DNA from 2 places in the Lysinibacillus sp. FSL P2-0066 genome. Region 1 is predicted to be linked to the other one. Evidence: a T-box and tRNA genes for the amino acid it is inferred to sense, from the RefSeq annotation. Region 1 holds a T-box; the other holds one or more tRNA genes.
The links. A T-box is a leader RNA that pairs with one kind of tRNA and senses whether it is charged. The one in region 1 lies ahead of MKZ14_RS15450 (valine--tRNA ligase), so its partner is inferred to be a tRNA-Val.
Positions count from the first base shown of each region.

Region 1 (4,183 bases):
GCATCTTTCGCTGAAATAAACAACGGTACTTTTTTGCTCATTGGGGTATTTACTTCCGCACGAATATTACGTACTGAACGTATAATATCCATTAGGAGCTTCATATTATCTGCTTCATCAGCAAAATGAAGATCTTTACGTACTGTTGGCCATGCTGCCACTGTAATAGATTCACCTTCATGTGGTAAATGCTGCCAAATTTCTTCTGTAATGAAAGGCATAAATGGATGTAATAGACGCATTGTTTGATCTAGTACGTAAGCTAAAATAGAGCGAGTTGTCTTTTTAGCTGCTTCATCCTCACCGTAAAGAGGTAATTTTGCCATTTCAATATACCAAGAACAGAAATCATCCCAAATGAAATTGTATAATTCACGGCCAACTTCACCGAATTCATAACGCTCTGCAAGAGAGGTAACGCGTTCAATCGTTTCATTTAAGCGCGTTAAAATCCATTTGTCAGCTACTGATTTTTCACCAGTTAAATCGATCTCATCATATGTCATACCATCCATATTCATAAGCGCAAAACGTGATGCATTCCAAATCTTATTGGCAAAGTTCCATACTGCTTCAACTTTTTCAGTTGTATAGCGTAAATCTTGACCAGGTGATGAACCAGTAGCTAAGAAGTAGCGTAATGAATCTGCACCGTATTGTTCAATGACATCCATTGGATCAACACCATTGCCAAGTGATTTACTCATTTTACGCCCTTCACCATCACGTACTAAACCATGAATTAGCACATCTTTAAATGGACGTTGATCTGTAAACTCAAGACCTTGGAAAATCATTCGAGAAACCCAGAAGAAAATAATATCATAGCCTGTTACTAATGTATTTGTTGGATAATAACGTTTATATTCTTCATTTGCTTCATCTGGCCAACCCATAGTAGAAAACGGCCATAGTGCTGAAGAGAACCATGTATCTAGTACATCTTCATCTTGCGTCCAGTTTTCTGCATCTGCTGGGGCTTCTTTACCTACGTATATTTCGCCTGTTTCATTATGGTACCAGGCTGGGATTTGATGGCCCCACCATAATTGACGAGAAATACACCAATCGCGTATATTCTCCATCCAGCGGGAATATGTGTTTTCAAAACGAGCAGGAACAAAGTTTACTTTCCCTTCTTCGTCCTTTTGCAGCTCTAGGGAAGCATCAGCAAGTGGTTGCATTTTAACGAACCATTGTGCTGAAAGATATGGCTCAACAACAGCACCAGAACGTTCAGAGTGTCCTACTGAATGCATATGCTCTTCAATGCGAATTAACACACCTGCTTCTTGTAAATCAGCAACAATTTGCTTGCGGCATTCGAAGCGATCCATTCCTTTATATTTGCCAGCAAGATCATTCATTGTGCCGTCTTCATTCATTACTAGAATGCGCTCTAGATTATGACGATTACCAACTTCAAAGTCGTTCGGATCATGGGCTGGTGTCATTTTTACAACCCCAGTACCAAATTCCATATCAACGTACTCATCAGCAACAATTGGAATTTCACGACCTACAATCGGTAAAATAACGTTTTTACCAATTAAGTGCTGATAACGCTCATCGTTCGGGTGAACAGCTACCCCAGAGTCACCAAGCATTGTTTCGGGACGTGTTGTAGCAACTTCTACATAGCCAGAGCCATCAGCTAATGGATATTTCATATGATAGAAGGCACCTTGCACATCCTGATAAATTACCTCGATATCAGATAATGCTGTTTTTGCTGCTGGGTCCCAGTTGATAATACGTTCACCACGATAAATTAAACCTTTTTCATATAACTGAACAAAAACTGTTTTTACCGCATCTGAAAGACCTTTATCTAGCGTGAAACGTTCACGCGTATAGTCTAATCCAAGACCAAGCTTTGCCCATTGATCACGAATATGTCCAGCATACTCTTCTTTCCATTCCCATGTTTTTTCAAGGAATTTTTCACGTCCTAAATCATAACGTGTAATATTATCCTCACGCAGCTTTGCTTCTACTTTTGCCTGTGTTGCAATACCTGCATGATCCATACCTGGCAACCAAAGGGCATCATAGCCTTGCATGCGTTTCATACGGATGAGGATATCTTGTAATGTTGTATCCCAAGCATGGCCAAGGTGTAGTTTACCTGTTACGTTCGGTGGTGGAATAACGATTGAATAGGGCTTTTTCCCACTTTCAGGCTGCGCCTCGAAAAACTTCCCTTGTAACCACCATTCATAGCGACCAGCTTCAATGGACTGTGGGTCATACTTAGTTGGCATTGAAATGTTTTCTGTCATATTGACTCCTCCTATTGTTTGAAAACTGTAGGTAAAGAAATGCTGTTCATTTTTTACCCAATAAAAAAACTCCTCTCGTCTAAAAGGACGAAGGAGTTTTAGTTCGCGGTACCACCTTTAATTCCAGCAGTGGTTAAGATAAATGTTCAATGACATATTTTCTCAGCCTACCCTACTGGCTCTCAATTCGGTAACGGTGTTTAACCGGCTTTAACTACTATTAGTTCACTAAAGCTGCTCAAGGGCTACCTTCAATTCCGTACAAATAGAAACTTCACAGCTACCGTTTCTTCTCTGAAAATGTAGACAAAATTTACTCTTCCCTATCATAGCATCTGTATTTGATTTTCCTAATTGTACCGCAGGATCGTGTCATTTTTCAAGTGATTTAGTCATCTTTTAGTAAGAGGAAAGTAAATAGAAAAGGAAGTGACAATTCAAATGCGACGACGCAAGTATAACCCTTGGCTTTTACCACCTTGGCTACGGCAAGTTCGTTTTTATTGTAGAACCATTATCGTGCCGATTTGTGCTTTTCAGTTTATCCGTGTCATTATTGTGCCAACATCAGGTGATTTAATCTTCTTATTACTTCTGCTACTTCTCTGCTATTTACTTTTGAAAGATATCATTTGAAACACGAACTTTAAGCGGTGTATATTCTTCTGTTAGATCCCAAATCATAGAAGGCACTTCATGCCAAGTACTGGATTCACGTACAACAATATGGCTTGAGGATTCTCTTAATACAGCTTTTTGGTCAACTGTTGTAGAATTCTCTTGGCGTGAAGCTGCTGCTACTGCGGCAGGTTGTTTCACTTGAACACTTTCTTCGATTACGGCCATTGTTTCCTCTTGTTCGAAAGCATGTGTTGATAGGTGCGGATTGTCTAACACAACTTTTTCATCAACAGGTTCATATTCATTAAAAACACTTGTAACGGTCCACTCAAGCTGACACATCTGATTTGTTAGACTAGGGCGAATATCCTTGACCATTAAATCTTTGACATCGGATTCTTTTGGTAAATCCACATGTAAAGGTACAGCATACTCAAAATAACCAGTATCTCCTTGGATGTCTAGAGCATCAATTGTAATTAAATCTTCATTTTCTGCAAATGCTTGCATATCTTGAAAATCAAAGCGAACGTGTGCGGTGATATGATAGATGCCCATAAGTCGCAAAGAATCTTCTAATTGCATTGCCTGCCACTGTGGCTTAATTTGTACAGCTGCTATTTCAGTTGGGCAGCCATATCCAGGAAAACAAAATGCTTCGCGCATATTCCAAGTTTTGTGTTCGATAATAATCCCTCCCTTTGCATCATATGACGATTTAAAGGAGAGTATGCTAGGGTGTTGCCATTTGAACACATTTAAAAATAGATACTACTAAAAAACTGGCATGCTAGAAGCAATATTCTAGCATGCCAGTTTCATGAATGTTCATATCTTTAAACATTTACTAATTTAATTTTATTCGCTACACGATCTGTTAGCATTTGCGTTGCTTTTGGTACAATCGGTTTAAAAATAGGATTTAAAACAGGGCCAGCTAACCCGCCCGCAACGACTTCTAAGAATCCTGTCATTTTTGTATTTTCAGGATCAATACTTTCTGCGAGGAAATAGCCATTTCCTGTGAAGTTATCAGAAAGCCCCTTTAATTCGAATGTAACTTTTGATGGTGCTAACCATTCTAAGATTGTAATTTCTACTTCAACTGTTTTTTTCAAAACGCCAACATTGCCTTTAAAAGTCCAAGTGGAGTGTTTTTCATCAATCATTTCATGTGCATTATAACCTGGGACAAGCTTTGCCCATTTTTCCATATCACTAACGAAATCCCATACATCCTCAATCCCTACAGGAACTTCGACCGTGTGTGTGCCTGTTGC
Region 1 is NZ_CP150202.1:3,087,977-3,092,159, forward strand. It holds gene MKZ14_RS15450 (valine--tRNA ligase) at 1-2,282, opposite strand, end outside; T-box leader at 2,363-2,621, opposite strand; gene MKZ14_RS15455 (hypothetical protein) at 2,724-2,918, shown strand; gene MKZ14_RS15460 (valyl-tRNA synthetase) at 2,895-3,659, opposite strand; gene MKZ14_RS15465 (SRPBCC family protein) at 3,740-4,183, opposite strand, start outside.

Region 2 (4,183 bases), 1.3 Mb from region 1:
TGAAGGTAGGTTTTTGCATCGAATCCACCATGATAGACAAATGCGGTAGCACCGAGCATGATTGTTGATAAAAAAGGACTCCATATCCACTTTTGCCAACCTGGAGCAGCTGTTGCCCACACAAGGTCTCCTTCACGTACACAAAGCCATTTTGAAGCTGCAGTTCTAATATGCGCATAACCCCAGCCATGTGAATGAACAACACCTTTAGGTTTGCCAGTGGTACCAGATGTATAAGATAGGAATGCCATGTCATCACGTGTAGTAGCTACAGCTGTAAATGTAACTGGTTGCTTGTTTGCCAATTCATCTAGAGAAGTCCAATCTCCTTTCGCAGCACCGATCACTAGTTTATTTTTCAATGCGTCTACAGAAGAAGTAATTTGATCAATTTCACTAGTAAAAGCCTCATAGGCAATCACTGCACTAGCAGAAGAATGCTCCATACGATATTCTAAATCGCTTGCACGTAGCATCTCTGAACATGAAATAGGTACAATGCCAGCCTTTAAGCAGCCTAAAAAAACGAAATAGGCTTCTGGAAGTCGAGGAATAATAACTAATACACGATCACCCTTTTGAAGCCCCTTCTCCGTAAAAGCATTTGCGTATTGATTCATTTTTTGATTAAGTTCCACATAAGAAACTGTCCGTCTCTCTTGTTGGGTATTTAACCAACGTATTGCTTGGCGATCACTATCTTGCGAAAATTTTTCTAATTCCTCTGTGATGTTATAAAATTCAGGTGCAATTAAATCATTTGATACCATCTTGAACATCCTCCCCCAGAAAATTTGATAGAAAATTCGTAAAACTATTTTTATTTTAACAATTGAAATAATATACAGCAAGAATAATTAGTACGTTAAATAGAAATATTAGAGTTAATAGAGAACTATTATGCTGTGAGACGAATATAGAAGCAGACTTCGACAAAAAAATATAAAAATTTTCATAAAATGTGTTGCATTATTTATAATGCTTGCTATAATAATAAATGTACTTAAGAGGTTGTCTAAAACCAAAGTGAATAGTATCGTTCCGAAGTAGCTCAGTTGGTAGTAGCACCTGACTGTTAATCAGGTTGTCGCAGGTTCGAGTCCTGCCTTCGGAGCCATTTTTTTGCCCTTTTTTTAAGTACTATAATACATAAAAAAATTTTTAAAAAAGCATTGCAATTATTAATTAAAAATGTTATTATAATTCTTGTCTTGTTTGAGACGTAATATTGGCCCCTTGGTCAAGTGGTTAAGACACCGCCCTTTCACGGCGGTAACACGGGTTCGAATCCCGTAGGGGTCACCATTTAAAACATAGGCTTTATAAAGAAAATAAACTGTGATATAACACCTGTTTCTATGGAGGATTAGCTCAGCTGGGAGAGCATCTGCCTTACAAGCAGAGGGTCGGCGGTTCGAGCCCGTCATCCTCCACCATTCTTATTGTGTTATTTCGGAGGGGTAGCGAAGTGGCTAAACGCGGCGGACTGTAAATCCGCTCCTTAGGGTTCGGCGGTTCGAATCCGTCCCCCTCCACCAGTTTTATAAATGATTGGGGTATAGCCAAGCGGTAAGGCAACGGATTTTGATTCCGTCATGCCTAGGTTCGAATCCTAGTACCCCAGCCATTTTTTCTTTTATGAGCCATTAGCTCAGTTGGTAGAGCATCTGACTTTTAATCAGAGGGTCGAAGGTTCGAGTCCTTCATGGCTCACTTTTCTAGAATAAAATTATTCAAAAGTGTTATATTAACTACAGATAACTAATCTCTTGCTGAAAACAGTAGGAGATTTTTTTATGTTATTTATAAATGAATAAATATGCAACTTTTTGTCGAGTTGAACCAAGTAGTATGTAGGCTTTACAATAGTCTTATAACTTTTAGGGGGTATAAAAACATGAATAAACTTAATATTTCTATTATTGGAGTACCAACAGATTACGGACAAACACGTCGTGGTGTAGATATGGGACCAAGTGCTATTCGATATGCAGGTGTTGTTGAACGTTTAGAGGCTATCGGACACGATGTACAGGATCAAGGGGATATTCGTGTTAGTCAAAAGCTTGCAGACGGAGCTGTGGATGAAAAATTACTAAATTTAGAGGAAGTTGTAGAAGTTAGCACTGCATTAGCCAATAGTGTACATGAAGTAGTGGAACAAAAAAAATTCCCACTAGTATTTGGTGGAGATCATAGTATTGCTATTGGAACATTAGCAGGATTAGGCGAGCATTACAAAAATCTTGGTGTTATCTGGTATGACGCTCATGCAGATTTAAATACACCTGAAACAACACCTTCAGGCAATATACATGGGATGCCGTTAGCAGTTAGTATTGGGCTAGGACATGAGCGTTTAGTGCAAATTCGTAACTATGCTCCAAAAATTAAGCCAGAAAACGTTATAATTATTGGAGCTCGTTCAGTAGACCCAGGAGAGCGTGAATTGATTCGTCAACAAGGAATTAAAGTATATACAATGCATGAAATTGACCGACTTGGCATGACACGTGTGATGGAAGATGCACTTGCTTATTTAAAGGAACGAAATGTTGATGGCTTACATTTATCGCTTGATTTAGACGGACTAGATCCACTTTATACGCCAGGTGTGGGTACACCAGTCCCAGGCGGAATTACTTATCGAGAAAGCCATTTAGCAATGGAAATGTTACAAGAATCAGGCATGGTAACTTCAGCAGAGTTTGTAGAGGTAAATCCTATATTAGATGAAAAGAATACAACAGCAAATGTGGCTGTTGCATTAATGGGATCTTTATTTGGCGAAACACTAGTTTAAAGAAAATTTGACAAAAAATTGCCTGTTGCCACATTGCATAAAAATCTTTTGCTATAATTGAATTAAAACGAAACTTTTCTTATCGGTGCTTCGTATAGTATAAGACAGTTGTAAAGGTGGAGAAGTCAACACAATGGATGCGTTAGTAAATAAGAGAATAAAACAAGTGCTTAAAGGCGATCAAAACGCATTTGCCGATATTGTGAGTCTCTATCAGCACAAACTGTACCAAGTATGCTATCGAATGTTAGGCAACAAACAAGAGTCTGAAGATATTGCTCAAGAGGCTTTTGTGCGTGCTTATATGAACTTGCATACATTTGATCAGAAAAGAAAGTTTTCGACGTGGCTTTATCGCATAGCGACAAACCTCTGCATTGACCGTATTCGAAAAAAGAAACCGGATTATTATTTAGATGCAGAAGTAGCTGGTACAGAAGGGCTTGATATGTATTCGCAAATCGCAGCAGACGACCAGCTACCAGAGGAGCAGTTAGAACAAATGGAGCTGCAAGATCGCATTCAATATGAAATTGGACGATTGCCGGATAAATACCGTTCGGTTATAGTATTGAAATATATAGAAGAGTTATCGTTACAAGAGATTAGCGAGATTTTAGATATGCCGCTTGGAACGGTGAAAACGAGGATTCACCGCGGACGTGAGGCATTACGTAAGCAATTAAACAATCTGTAGGAGGGGGAGCGTCATGAATACTTGTCCAGAGCATATTATAGACTATATGCATGATTATTTAGACGGTGACATTAGTCGTGGGCATGAGCAAGAGTTGAAACAACACTTGCATACATGTAATGATTGTAAACAGTTGATGCAAGAATTGAGTGAAACAATCGCCTTTGTGAAGAGTGCTTCCCATATTACAGCGCCTCCGGATTTTGAAGCAGCAGTGATGGCTCGTTTACCAAAACCAAAAAGTCGAGTAGGTATACAAAAATGGATTCGCCGGCATCCGTTCTTTGTGGCAGCAGCAGTATTTTGCTTATTCATGAGTGCTACATTATTGGGTAGCTTCATGGATGACCAGCATTTCTCAGTGACCAAGCAACCTAATTTAGTTGTTGAAGGTCAAACAGTGATTGTCCCTGAAGGGGAAGTGGTGAAAGGCGATATTGTTGTAAAAAATGGCGATTTGATTGTTGAAGGTGAAGTTGATGGCAACGTCACAGTAATTAACGGGCAATATATGGCATCTTCAGCGGTAGTTTCAGGGAGAATCGAAGAAATAGACGAAGTATTTGAATGGTTATGGTATACGATTAAAAATTCTGTTAAGACTGCCATGACATTTGAGGAAAAAGAAGAAACTAAATAACACTCTATACGTCCTAAAAAATAGTGCACGTGAGAGGCTGAAA
Region 2 is NZ_CP150202.1:4,375,539-4,379,721, reverse strand. It holds gene MKZ14_RS21770 (acyl--CoA ligase) at 1-770, opposite strand, end outside; tRNA gene MKZ14_RS21765 (tRNA-Asn) at 1,041-1,117, shown strand; tRNA gene MKZ14_RS21760 (tRNA-Glu) at 1,231-1,305, shown strand; tRNA gene MKZ14_RS21755 (tRNA-Val) at 1,361-1,436, shown strand; tRNA gene MKZ14_RS21750 (tRNA-Tyr) at 1,455-1,538, shown strand; tRNA gene MKZ14_RS21745 (tRNA-Gln) at 1,553-1,627, shown strand; tRNA gene MKZ14_RS21740 (tRNA-Lys) at 1,641-1,713, shown strand; gene rocF (arginase) at 1,898-2,803, shown strand; gene sigW (RNA polymerase sigma factor SigW) at 2,937-3,500, shown strand; gene MKZ14_RS21725 (anti-sigma factor) at 3,514-4,140, shown strand.
Region 2: it encodes a tRNA-Val, which carries the amino acid that the T-box ahead of MKZ14_RS15450 (valine--tRNA ligase) is inferred to sense. The anticodon was not compared.